DNA from 3 places in the Rhizobium aouanii genome. Region 3 is predicted to be linked to each of the others. Evidence: predicted binding sites of a transcription regulator. Region 3 holds the regulator's gene; each other region holds the start of a gene.
What was found. The regulator HrcA, encoded in region 3, represses chaperone genes, less so after heat shock. The targets are predictions, from matches to a motif close to GTTAGCACTCNCNNNNNGNGAGTGCTAAC.
Positions count from the first base shown of each region.

Region 1: a site for HrcA is predicted at 1,368-1,396, ahead of groES (co-chaperone GroES). Genes of this name have one in related genera too.
Region 2: a site for HrcA is predicted at 2,224-2,252, ahead of groES (co-chaperone GroES). Genes of this name have one in related genera too.

Region 1 is NZ_JBAMYD010000016.1:180,276-184,482, reverse strand. Features, by position in the region: gene V8P77_RS26175 (DUF2934 domain-containing protein) at 5-331, opposite strand; gene V8P77_RS26170 (hypothetical protein) at 438-794, opposite strand; gene V8P77_RS26165 (hypothetical protein) at 902-1,192, opposite strand; gene groES (co-chaperone GroES) at 1,541-1,855, shown strand; gene groL (chaperonin GroEL) at 2,007-3,635, shown strand; partial or broken gene V8P77_RS26150 (hypothetical protein) at 3,689-3,926, shown strand; gene V8P77_RS26145 (DUF6522 family protein) at 3,983-4,207, opposite strand, start outside.
Region 2 is NZ_JBAMYD010000012.1:245,529-249,735, reverse strand. Features, by position in the region: gene trhA (PAQR family membrane homeostasis protein TrhA) at 1-265, shown strand, start outside; gene V8P77_RS22000 (GNAT family N-acetyltransferase) at 332-883, shown strand; gene V8P77_RS21995 (pentapeptide repeat-containing protein) at 1,051-1,752, shown strand; gene V8P77_RS21990 (usg protein) at 1,849-2,121, opposite strand; gene groES (co-chaperone GroES) at 2,401-2,715, shown strand; gene groL (chaperonin GroEL) at 2,768-4,207, shown strand, end outside.
Region 3 is NZ_JBAMYD010000002.1:321,062-325,268, reverse strand. Features, by position in the region: gene V8P77_RS04940 (nucleoside hydrolase) at 1-681, shown strand, start outside; gene grpE (nucleotide exchange factor GrpE) at 723-1,355, opposite strand; gene hrcA (heat-inducible transcriptional repressor HrcA) at 1,467-2,555, opposite strand; gene rph (ribonuclease PH) at 2,684-3,403, shown strand; gene V8P77_RS04920 (VOC family protein) at 3,400-3,825, shown strand; gene rdgB (RdgB/HAM1 family non-canonical purine NTP pyrophosphatase) at 3,826-4,207, shown strand, end outside.

The DNA.
Region 1 (4,207 bases), on a different contig from region 3:
GCGGTTAGGGTCCTTCGGTCTTTTTGATATTTCGCGCGGAGGGCTTCTCCCCCGTTGTTATCTCGATGTCGGGCGTCGTCGCCCCGGCAACTTGACCCAGTCCGGCTCGCGGCGGGCCGAGATCACTGCTTTCCCCGGCTCCTTGAAGCAAGGCCGCATCATCTCTGTCGTCTTGATCAAGCAGATCTTGCAGCGTCTCATGCTCGTCTTCGCCAGCCAGCTCGTCACAGGCTTGCATCCAATGACGCAGGTCCGACCCTTCGGGGCGGCCCTCGGCTTCCCAGATTTCGTAGGCGCGCAGTCGAATCTGCTCGTGCTTGTCTATGGCCATCATCTTCTCCAGTTCCGACCAGACCTCGCAGCTTCGCCTAAAACGGCGTTCTAGGAGCTTCGGCACGCATCTACACATACGCGACGACAAGCCAAGTGGCCGTCTTTCAAGGCGTATTGATGGTCGGAAGAAAATCCTCCACCTGCTTGCGCTCATCCTTTGAAAGAGTTTCCACCCGTTCCTTCCAGAACCGTTCGGCCTCCGGCGGATCCTTGTCCCAGTGGCGAACATCGGTGATATTGTCATCGATCATCGACCGGCGTTGGCCGCCGAGACTGAGATATTCTTTCGCAAGCTTGAGGCTTGGCGTTTCGGTGCCGCTATCACGACTTAATGCCGAACTCGCGTTGCGCCGGGCAGTCTCCAATGCCCTTTTGCGATCGGTCTCGGCCCGTTCGGTATCGGCGGACCGCGCATCGTCTGTGCCGCTCTCTGGCGGCACACTGGATTTGGAAGTGGTCATGGATCACCTTTCGATGTTGTAATCCAATAACCTCTGCAAACAGGGAGAGTTCCGCGCGCGTAGAGAATGATTTGAGCGGGTGACGAGCCGCGTCACCCGGGGCGCCATCAATGAACGGCCATACTGACCATGCGATAAGGATGCACGGCCTCGAATTGCGAAATCATCGCCGTTGCCTGTAGCAGCACGCGCTCGGCATTCTCGGGATCGTCACGGGCGAGTTCGTCGGCGTTAATGCGGATCGCTTCAGCCATGTTGTTAGAAATTGCCGCAAAATGCGTATTGCCTTCGACAAGCGCCTCACGCGCCGTATCCTCCAGCGTCCGCGCAATATCGACGAAGATTTCCTCGCGTTCCTCGATACTGAGGTCTTTGATTAGTTTGGTGTTCTCTTCCATGTCACTCACTCCTAAAGACGTGGGACGGTGACCGAGCTCATCAAGCCTCGATCACCAAAGAGTTGGGAACGCCGAAATCCGGATTCAAGCCTCAATGCAGCTCGAACTCGCTTCGACACCACACCACTCGCTTATTGACCGAACGCAGGGGCCGATTTTCTGTTCCCTGGCGGGCGTTAGCAGTCACCGGCAGAGAGTGCCAATTTTTCTTTTGTCCCCTCTTGAAATTGCCGAACCGTCGAACCAGATCATTCGCGCAAGGCGCGCGCGCGAACCTGCACCCGCCCGGATTGGTCATCCGGTCCGGCCACGGGACAACGTCATCACTGTTCATCGATGGAGGAAGACATGTCGTTCCGACCGCTTCATGACCGCATTCTCGTCCGCCGGGTCGATTCAGAGGAAAAGACCAAGGGCGGCATCATCATCCCTGATACCGCCAAGGAAAAGCCGCAGGAAGGCGAGGTTATCGCCGTCGGCCCCGGCGCGCGCAACGATGCAGGCCAGATCCAGCCGCTCGACGTCAAGGTCGGCGATCGCATCCTGTTCGGCAAGTGGTCCGGCACCGAGATCAAGATTAATGGCGAAGACCTGCTGATCATGAAGGAAAGCGACGTGATGGGCATCATCGAAACCCGGGGCGAGAAGAAGCAGGCCGCCTGAGATCCTGCGGACCTCAGTCAACGCTGGAGCGCTTTAGCTTTTCATGGAAACGCGGAACCGCTCCAACCTTTCATTTCTGACGCAATTCCGAACGGAAACCGCTTCGCACTGTTCCTGGAATTGCTCTGGCTGCCTATGAAGGAGTGAGGACATGGCTGCTAAAGAAATCAAATTCAGCACCGAAGCCCGCGAGAAGATGCTGCGTGGCGTCGACATCCTGGCCAACGCCGTGAAGGCGACCCTCGGCCCGAAAGGCCGCAACGTGGTGATCGAAAAGTCTTTCGGAGCACCGCGCATCACCAAGGACGGCGTTTCCGTCGCCAAGGAAATCGAACTCGAAGACAAGTTCGAAAACATGGGCGCCCAGATGGTCCGCGAAGTCGCTTCTAAGACCAGCGACATCGCCGGCGACGGCACCACGACGGCAACGGTGCTGGCCCAGGCAATCGTCAAGGAGGGCGCCAAGGCCGTTACTTCGGGCATGAACCCGATGGACCTGAAACGCGGCATCGATCTTGCGGTCGGTGCCATCGTCGCGGAACTGAAGGCCAACGCCCGCAAGATCTCCAACAATTCCGAGATCGCCCAGGTCGGCACGATCTCCGCCAATGGCGATGCCGAAATCGGCCGCTTTTTGGCGGAAGCCATGGAAAGGGTCGGCAATGATGGTGTCATCACCGTCGAAGAAGCCAAGACCGCCGAAACCGAACTCGAAGTCGTCGAAGGCATGCAGTTCGACCGCGGTTATCTCAGCCCCTATTTCGTGACCAATGCCGACAAGATGCGGGTCGAGTTCGAAGACCCCTATATTCTCATCCACGAGAAGAAGCTCTCCAACCTGCAGTCGATGCTGCCGGTTCTTGAAGCCGTCGTCCAATCCAGCAAGCCGCTGCTCATCATCGCTGAGGATGTCGAAGGCGAAGCCCTTGCGACGCTTGTCGTCAACAAGCTGCGCGGCGGCCTGAAGATTGCTGCCGTCAAGGCGCCTGGCTTCGGCGACCGCCGCAAGGCCATGCTCGAAGACATCGCCATCCTGACCGCTGGCACCGTCATTTCCGAAGATCTCGGCATCAAGCTCGAATCCGTCACGCTCGACATGCTCGGCCGTGCCAAGAAGGTGTCAATCGAGAAGGAAAATACCACGATCGTCGATGGGTCAGGCGCCAAGTCCGACATCGAAGGCCGTATTGCCCAGATCCGCGCCCAGATCGAGGAAACCACCTCCGACTACGACCGGGAGAAGCTGCAGGAACGCCTTGCCAAGCTCGCCGGCGGTGTTGCCGTGATCCGCGTCGGCGGCTCGACGGAAGTCGAAGTGAAGGAGAAGAAGGACCGCGTCGACGACGCACTTCATGCAACCCGCGCGGCGGTCGAGGAAGGCATCCTGCCAGGCGGCGGCGTGGCGCTGCTGCGCGCCGTCAAGGCGCTCGATAATCTCAATACGGCCAACCAGGACCAGCGCGTCGGTGTGGAGATCATTCGCCGCGCGGTCGAGGCGCCGGCTCGCCAGATCGCCGAAAATGCCGGAGCGGAAGGCTCGATCATCGTCGGCAAGCTGCGCGAGAAAAGCGAGTTCTCCTACGGCTGGAACGCTCAGACGGGCGAATATGGCGACCTCTATGCCCAGGGCGTTATCGACCCGGCCAAGGTGGTTCGCACCGCGCTGCAGGATGCGTCCTCCATCGCCGGTCTTCTCGTCACGACGGAGGCCATGATCGCCGAGAAACCCAAGAAGGACGCGCCGCCACCATTGCCCGCCGGCGCCGGCATGGACTTCTAAGACGGCTACCGGCCCGCCGGCTTCGCCGGCGGGCCTTTTCGGAGGGAATAGAGATGGTTCAAACGATCAAAACCCGAATCGCAGGTACCGCTGGACTCTCGCGATCTTGAAACTTGCCAGCGCGTCTTCGACAAGCTGAGCGCCGATTACGGGATAGCAAAGGACGGCGACGAAGCCGAACGAATGGCGAGCATCATCATCGAGCTTTACCGACAAGGCGTACGTGACCCCAATCATCTGCAGTCGATGGTCGAGGCGGCCCGCGGCCTATTCGAAACGAGCGAGCGGTAGGGAATGCCGAGCCTGCGCGTAATAAGTACCGCGCGGGACCACACATAAGGACGGGGTCAGCGCGGATGCCGTCCGGAGGATTTACCCCTAAGAACGGTCATCTGCTCCTGCTGCACTTCATTTTCATCGTTCAGAACGGCTTGCCAAAGCCTGTTGCCGAGCCGAAGCGACACCCGTTTCGTCCCCTCATGTTCAGCTGTCCCGATTTCCACGGAGCTGACGACGGAACCATGGCGCATGTGGCGGCGAAGATCGGCCAGCGACAGTCCGAACCGTTCCGC
Region 2 (4,207 bases), on a different contig from region 3:
TTTCGACCGTCTCGCCATCCTGCTTTATCTCGCCATGGGCTGGAGCGGCGTGCTGGTGGCCGAGCCCGTCGCCTCGCGCATTCCCGCCGCCTCGATGCTGCTGATCGTCATCGGCGGCGTCATCTATTCGCTCGGCGTCATCTTCCATGTCTGGGAGAAGCTGCGCTTCCAGAACGCCATCTGGCACGGCTTCGTCGTCACCGCCGCGGCCGTGCATTATTCGGCCGTCTTCACCTGTTTCAGCCTGTCGGCGCCGGGCCTCTGAACGACTGATGTGCCGGAGGTCGTCGGTCTTTCGCATCCGCCGTTTACATCTTTGCAGGCGGGGCGTATGCCCGCCTTCGCAAACAATATGAACCCGAGCATCATGACAGACGCTGTCCTCCTCCGCGACGCCACCGAAGCCGATCTTTCCGCCATTCGCGATATCTACAATCACGCCGTCGAGCACACGACGGCGATCTGGAACGATACGGTGGTCGATCTTGAAAATCGGCTGGAATGGTTCAGGGCGCGCAAGGCGCGCGGCTTTCCCGTCATCGTCGCCGAACTGTCGGGCAAGGTCGCAGGCTATGCCTCCTATGGCGACTGGCGGCCTTTCGACGGCTACCGCCACACGGTCGAGCATTCCGTCTATGTCGACAAGGATTGCCGCGGTGCCGGGATCGGCGAGCGCCTGATGCGGGAACTGATCGCGCGGGCGGCGGCCGGCAATATTCATGTGATGATCGCCGGCATCGAGGCTGAGAACACGGCCTCGATCAGGCTGCACGAAAAGCTTGGCTTCCGCATCGCCGGCAGATTTTCCGAAGTCGGCACCAAGTTCGGCCGCTGGCTCGACCTCACCTGCATGGAGCTTCGCCTGCCCGGCAAGGCGGGTTGACCCGCCTGCCTGCAAATCCGGACTGGTCCGGCAAGTTGCCCGGACTGATCAGGCAAGCCATTGTGAACGGCGCGCGCCATCTTTTTATTGTAGTCTGAGCTGTGTAAGAAAGTGGACGGCCTGCTTCGCCAGAGGCGGCCTGAATGCATCATGGGGGTGAACAGTTCATGGCAATGCAAAGATCGTCGCTCGGTCTCCTTGCCTTCGTCCTTCTGGCATTTCCGCCAATTGCCGCACGGGCCGCCGATTGCAGCAGTCTGGCCGAGCCGAAGCTCGACTGGCAGGAATGCACCAAGAAAAACCTGATGTTGCAGGGCAGTGATCTCGAAGGCGCCAATCTCGTCGGCACCGATTTTTCGCTGACCGATCTCGCCGGCGCTAATGTCAAATCCGCCAATCTGGAGAAAGCGACGCTGGTGCGCGCCTCTCTCGAGGGTGCACACGCCGAAGGCGCCAATTTCGCCAAGATCGAGGCCTACCGATCCAGCTTCGCCAATGTCGCCGCCGAGGGCGCGTCCTTTGCTGGCGCCGAGCTGCAGCGCGCCAATTTCGCCGGCGCCCAGCTCTCCGGCGCGAGCTTCGAAAAGGCCGAGCTCGGCCGCGCCGATTTCGACAAGGCGGTGCTGACGGGGGTGAAATTCTCTTTCGCCAATCTCTCCCGCGCCGATCTCTCCAAGGCCACCTTCGAAGGCCCGGCGACCTTCGAGCGCGCCTTCATGTTCCTGACCCGCATCGAAGGCCTCGACCTCTCGGGCGCCGCCGGGCTCGAACAGGCGCAGATCGACCTTGCCTGCGGCGATGCCTCGACGAAGCTGCCGGCAGGCCTCTCGGTACCCTCGACTTGGCCATGCCCTGCCGAGCACGATTGATTGGGGCTTTCGCGCGATACCGAGCGGTTGGTAAGGCCCTGTGGGCAACAATGGCTGGCGGGCAAGCAACGATCTGCTGGGACTGTCGGATTCGATTTAGTGCAATCGCAACTCGCCCGTGACGCGACGCCATTCGTGCGGTCCGATCAGCCGCTGGTGGCTATAGCGAACGGAATGCAGCGGCCCGTCAAGCTTGGACTGCCAGAAATCGAGGAACCTGTGCATTTCCGGAAAGTCCGGGGCGAGATCGTAATCCTGCCAGACATAGGTCTGCAGAACCGACTCAAAATCCGGCATGCGGTAGAGGATGTGCGCAGTGGTAAGGCCGTAACCGTTGAGCTGGCGCTCTATGTCCGATGAAAATTCCATGCTTCATCTCCATTTCACGACAATGAGAGGGTGGCGCATATCTTTGCCTTCATCAACTGGTTTCTCAACGCAGAAACAGTGTTTGTTGTTCCTTCTCAGTGTGTTAGCAGCCAATTCTGGTGAGTGCTAATTTTTTTTCGCTACCCCCCTTGAAATGGAAAAACCGCAAAACCAGATCATTCCGCGCAAAACGCTCGACAGAGGTTTGCACCCGCCCGGACCGGTCATCCGGTCCGGGCGGAGAACAACGTCATTATTGTTTGTCCATTGGAGGAAAACATGTCGTTCCGACCGCTTCATGATCGCATTCTCGTCCGCCGGGTCGATTCCGAGGAAAAGACCAAGGGCGGCATCATCATCCCTGATACCGCCAAGGAAAAGCCGCAGGAAGGCGAGGTTATCGCCGTCGGCCCCGGCGCGCGCAACGATGCAGGCCAGATCCAGCCGCTCGACGTCAAGCCCGGCGATCGCATCCTGTTCGGCAAGTGGTCCGGCACCGAGATCAAGATTAATGGCGAAGACCTGCTGATCATGAAGGAAAGCGACGTGATGGGCATCATCGAGGCCCAGACCGTCGAAAAAATCGCCGCCTGAGGCGTTCTCAGCACGTTAGTCAAGAAAAGCTGTCTATTGAAGGAGTGAAAGAATGGCCGCGAAAGAAGTCAAATTCCATACCGATGCCCGTGAACGCATGCTGCGTGGGGTCGATGTGCTGGCCAATGCCGTGAAGGTGACGCTCGGCCCGAAGGGCCGCAACGTCGTCATCGACAAGTCCTTCGGCGCGCCGCGCATCACCAAGGACGGCGTTTCCGTCGCCAAGGAAATCGAACTCGAAGACAAGTTCGAAAACATGGGCGCCCAGATGCTGCGCGAAGTCGCCTCCAAGACCAACGATCTCGCCGGTGACGGCACCACGACGGCAACGGTGCTGGCCCAGGCAATCGTCAAGGAAGGGGCCAAGGCGGTCGCTTCCGGTATGAACCCGATGGACCTCAAGCGTGGCATCGACATCGCCGTCGACGCCGTTGTCAAGGAACTGAAGACCAACGCCCGCAAGATCTCCAACAATTCCGAGATCGCCCAGGTCGGCACGATCTCCGCCAATGGCGATGCCGAAATCGGTCGCTACCTCGCTGAAGCGATGGAAAAGGTCGGCAATGAGGGTGTCATCACCGTCGAGGAAGCCAAGACCGCCGAGACCGAACTCGAAGTCGTCGAAGGCATGCAGTTCGACCGCGGTTATCTCAGCCCCTATTTCGTGACCAATGCCGATAAGATGCGGGTCGAGTTCGAAGACCCCTATATTCTCATCCACGAGAAGAAGCTCTCCAACCTGCAGTCGATGCTGCCGGTTCTTGAAGCCGTCGTCCAATCCAGCAAGCCGCTGCTCATCATCGCTGAAGATGTCGAAGGCGAAGCCCTTGCGACGCTTGTCGTCAACAAGCTGCGCGGCGGCCTGAAGATCGCCGCCGTCAAGGCGCCTGGCTTCGGCGACCGCCGCAAGGCCATGCTCGAAGACATCGCCATCCTGACCGGCGGCACCGTCATCTCCGAAGACCTCGGCATCAAGCTAGAGAACGTGACGCTCAATATGCTCGGCCGTGCCAAGAAGGTGTCGATCGAGAAGGAAAATACCACGATCATCGACGGTGCTGGCTCGAAGACGGAGCTTGACGGTCGCACGACTCAGATCCGCGCCCAGATCGAGGAAACCACCTCCGACTACGACCGGGAGAAGCTGCAGGAACGCCTTGCCAAGCTCGCCGGCGGTGTTGCCGTCATCCGTGTCGGCGGCTCGACAGAAGTCGAGGTGAAGGAGAAAAAGGATCGCGTCGACGACGCGCTTCATGCAACCCGTGCGGCTGTCGAAGAGGGCATTCTGCCGGGCGGCGGCGTGGCGCTGCTGCGCGCCGTCAAGGCGCTCGACAATCTCACTGGGGCCAACCAGGACCAGCGCGTCGGCATCGAGATTGTGCGCCGTGCGATCGAAGCCCCGGTGCGCCAGATCGCCGAAAACTCCGGCGCAGAAGGCTCGATCGTGGTCGGCAAGCTGCGGGAGAAGAGCGAATTCTCCTATGGCTGGAAT
Region 3 (4,207 bases):
GGCCTCGACGGTCCGGATCTCGACGAGCCGACGATGGCGCTGCAGTCCGGCCATGCCGTCGACTTCATCATCGAGACGCTGCGCCGCGAGCCGGAAGGTACGGTGACGCTGTGTACGCTCGGGCCGCTCACCAATATCGGCATGGCCTTCCAGAAGGCGCCCGACATCGTCCCCCGCATCCGCGAGTTGGTGATGATGGGCGGTGGCTTCTTCGAGGGCGGCAACATCACGCCGGCGGCCGAATTCAACATCTATGTCGACCCAGAGGCCGCCGATATCGTCTTCCGCTCAGGCATTCCCATCGTGATGATGCCGCTCGACGTGACGCATCAATTGCTGACCCGCAAGGACCGGGTGAAACGCATGGCCGAGATCGGCACGGCGCCGGCAAAGGCCATGGTCGAGATGCTGGAATTCTTCGAACGCTTCGACATCGAGAAATACGGTTCCGACGGCGGGCCGCTGCACGACCCGACCGTCGTCGCCTACCTGCTGAAGCCGGAGCTTTTCAAGGGCCGGGACTGCAATGTCGAGGTCGAGGTCCAATCCGAACTCACGGTCGGCATGACCGTCGTCGACTGGTGGCATGTGACCGAGCGCAAGCGCAATGCAAGGGTCATGCGCCATGTCGATGCGGACGGCTTCTTCGATCTGCTGATCGAACGCTTCGCCCGCATCTAAAGCTTCGGTTTCCCTTCCTCGCGAGGAGGAAGGAAGAGATATCAGGCGTCCTTCTCGTCGAAGACGGAGTTGGTTTCGGCTTCGGCCGGCTTCGGACCGCCCTTGGCGACGCCGACCATGGCCGGGCGCAGCACGCGCTCGCCGATGGTGAAGCCTGCCTGCACGACCTGGACGACCGTGTTGTTCGGCACGTCCGGGTTCGGCACCTCGAACATCGCCTGATGGAAATTCGGATCGAACTTCTGGCCAACCGGCTCCAGCTTGCGAACGCCGTGGCGCTCGAGAGCCGACAGCATGGCGCGCTCGGTCATCTCGACACCCTCGATCAGCGTGCTCAGGCCGGCGTCTGCTGCAGCCTTGGTCTCCGGAGAGATGGCATCAAGCGCGCGGCGCAGATTGTCGGAGACGGCGAGCATATCGCGCGCGAAACCCGCGACGGAATAGGACTTGGCATCCTTTACCTCGCGCTCGGTGCGCCGGCGCAGATTGTCCATTTCGGCAGCAAGGCGCAAATAGCGGTCGCGCAGCTCGCCGTTTTCGGCTTTCAGAAGCTCGATCGGGTCCGGCTGGGCGGGCTCTTGCTGCGCAGTTTCGTTCTCGACGTAGGCGGCGGCGTCGGCTGCGGCATCGGCCGCAGTTGCGTCAGGTCCGTTTTTCGTCGTGTCATCGGTCATGACGGTCTCCGGTTGGTGTCTTCAGATGCGCCCGATATCGAGGTTTGACCGAAAAAAATCAAGTCTGCGTGACAAAGAAGCGAAAATTCCGCGTGCCTGGCAGTTGCGGCGTCAAAGCTGATTGCGCGAGAGGCGGGAGACGAGTTGGGCTGTATAGTCCACCATCGGCACGATGCGGGAATAATTGAGCCGCGTCGGGCCAATGACGCCGACGGCACCGACGATGCGATCGTCATCGTCGCGATACGGCGCGACGATGAGCGACGAGCCGGAGAGCGAAAAGAGCTTGTTTTCCGAACCGATGAAGATGCGCACGCCCGAACCGCTTTCGGCGAGATTGAGGATCTCGATCAGGCTGTCCTTCTTCTCGAGATCGTCGAACAGCAGGCGCAGCCGGTCGAGATCCTCGGCACCGGCGAGGCCTTCGAGCAGGTTGGCGCGGCCGCGGATGATCAGCTGCGTCGGCTTTCCCTCGTCCGGGCTGCCGGCCCAGACAGCGATGCCGCGCTCGACCAGATCGCGCGACAGGGCATCAAGCTCATGACGGACGTCGTCTTTCAGCCGGCTTAATTGTTTGCGAAGCTCCGGCAGGGTCTGGCCGGACATATGGGCATTGAGAAAATTCGCCGCTTCCGTCAGCTGCGAGGAGGTGACGCCCGCCGGCAGCTCGATGATGCGGTTTTCCACCTGATCGTGATCACCGACGAGCACGGCCAGCGCCTTTGTCGGTTCGAGCCGGATGAATTCGACATGTTTCAGCACCGGATCGCTTTTCGAGGTGATGACGAGGCCGGCGCCGCGCGAAATGCCGGATAACATGCGGCTTGCCTCGTTCATCATCGATTCGACGGGATTGCCGCCGCTTTCGGCCCGCACCTGGCGGTCGATGCTGGCGCGCTCCTCGGCGGAGAGGTCGCCGACCTGCATGAAGGCATCGACGAAGAAGCGCAAGCCAATCTGGGTCGGCAACCGGCCGGCGCTAACATGCGGCGAATAGATCAGGCCGAGCTCTTCGAGATCGCTCATGACGTTGCGCACTGAGGCCGGCGACAGCGACATCGGCAGGATACGGGACAGGTTGCGCGAACCGAGCGGCTCGCCGCTTTCCAGATAACCTTCGACGATGCGCCGAAAAATTTCCCTGGAACGTTCGTCCAGCGCAGCTACGGCATCCGAAACCGACGTCGACCTGATGCCCATGAAGCTTTCGAACCCGTGCTGATGATACTTCCCGAAAATATAGTCAAACTAACACCCGTGGCAAAAGGGAATTTGCAAATGAGCGCCGCCAATCGTAGAAGCGGTCAAATAAACCCCAGGAGATAAGAATGCGGCCTTCAGGCAGAAAAATCGACCAGATGCGCAAGGTCTCGTTCGAGCGCAATTTTTCCAAGCATGCGGAAGGCTCCTGCCTGGTGAAGTTCGGCGATACGCATGTGCTCTGCACGGCGAGCCTCGAAGAGAAGACACCGCCTTGGCTGCGCAATACCGGCAAGGGCTGGGTGACCGCCGAATACGGCATGCTGCCGCGGGCGACCGGCGAGCGCATGAAGCGCGAGGCTGCCGCCGGCAAGCAGGGCGGCCGCACCCAGGAAATCCAGCGGCTGATCGGCCGGTCGCTGCGCGCCGTCGTCGACCTGCAGGCGCTCGGCGAACGGCAGATCACGCTCGATTGCGACGTCATCCAGGCCGATGGCGGCACGCGGACCGCCTCGATCACCGGCGGCTGGATCGCGCTTTACGACTGCCTGAAGTGGATGGAAAGCCGCAACATGATCAAGGTTGACCGGGTCCTGAAGGATCATGTCGCCGCCATCTCCTGCGGTATCTTCGCCAGCCAGCCGGTGATCGATCTCGATTACCTCGAGGATTCCTCGGCCGAGACCGATGCGAACTTCGTCATGACCGGCACCGGCGGGATTGTCGAGATTCAGGGCACGGCCGAAGGCACGCCGTTCAGCGAAGGCGAATTCACCTCGCTGATGCAGCTTGCCAGAAACGGCATCGGCGAACTCGTGGCGCTGCAGAAGCAAGCCGTCGAAGGATGAACCCCATGCTGGAAGCCATGTTGGAAACGGCGCTCTATGCGCGGGATCTCGACCAGGCCGAGACGTTCTACGAAGACGTTCTCGGGCTTGAAAAGATCGCTCGCGCCGCCAACCGGCATGTCTTCTTCCGCTGCGGGCCTGGCGTTCTCCTGATCTTCAATCCTAAGGAAACGATGAAGCCGCCGGCGCCTGAAGCACTGCAGGTGCCGCCGCACGGCACCAGCGGCCAGGGCCATGCCTGTTTCCGGGTGTCCGGCCGCAATATCGATGCCATGGCCGAACGGCTGAAGGCGGCCGGCGTGGCGATCGAATCCGAGGTGCGCTGGCCGAACGGCGGCCGCTCGATCTATTTCCGCGATCCTGATGGCAACAGCCTGGAATGCGCGGAGGCTAAAATCTGGGGCATCGAACAGGACATCTGAATGCGCAAGCTTGAAACCAAGACCATCGTCGTCGCCAGCCACAATGCCGGCAAGATCCGCGAGATCCAGGAATTGATCGGGCCGCTCGGCTTCACCGCCAAATCGGCGGCCGAGCTGAATTTCGTCGAGCCGGATGAGACCGGCACGAGCTTCGAGGAGAATGCGACGATCAAGGCGGTCGCCTCGGCCAATGCCGCCGGCATGCCGGCGCTTTCGGACGATTCCGGGCTGGTGGTCGATGCGCTCGGCGGCGATCCCGGTGTCTTCACCGCCAATTGGGCGGAAAGGGCCGACGGCACGCGTGATTTCGACATGGCGATGGCCAAGGTGGAAAAGGCGCTGCAGGATGTGGGCGCGACACAGCCGGAACAGCGCACGGCGC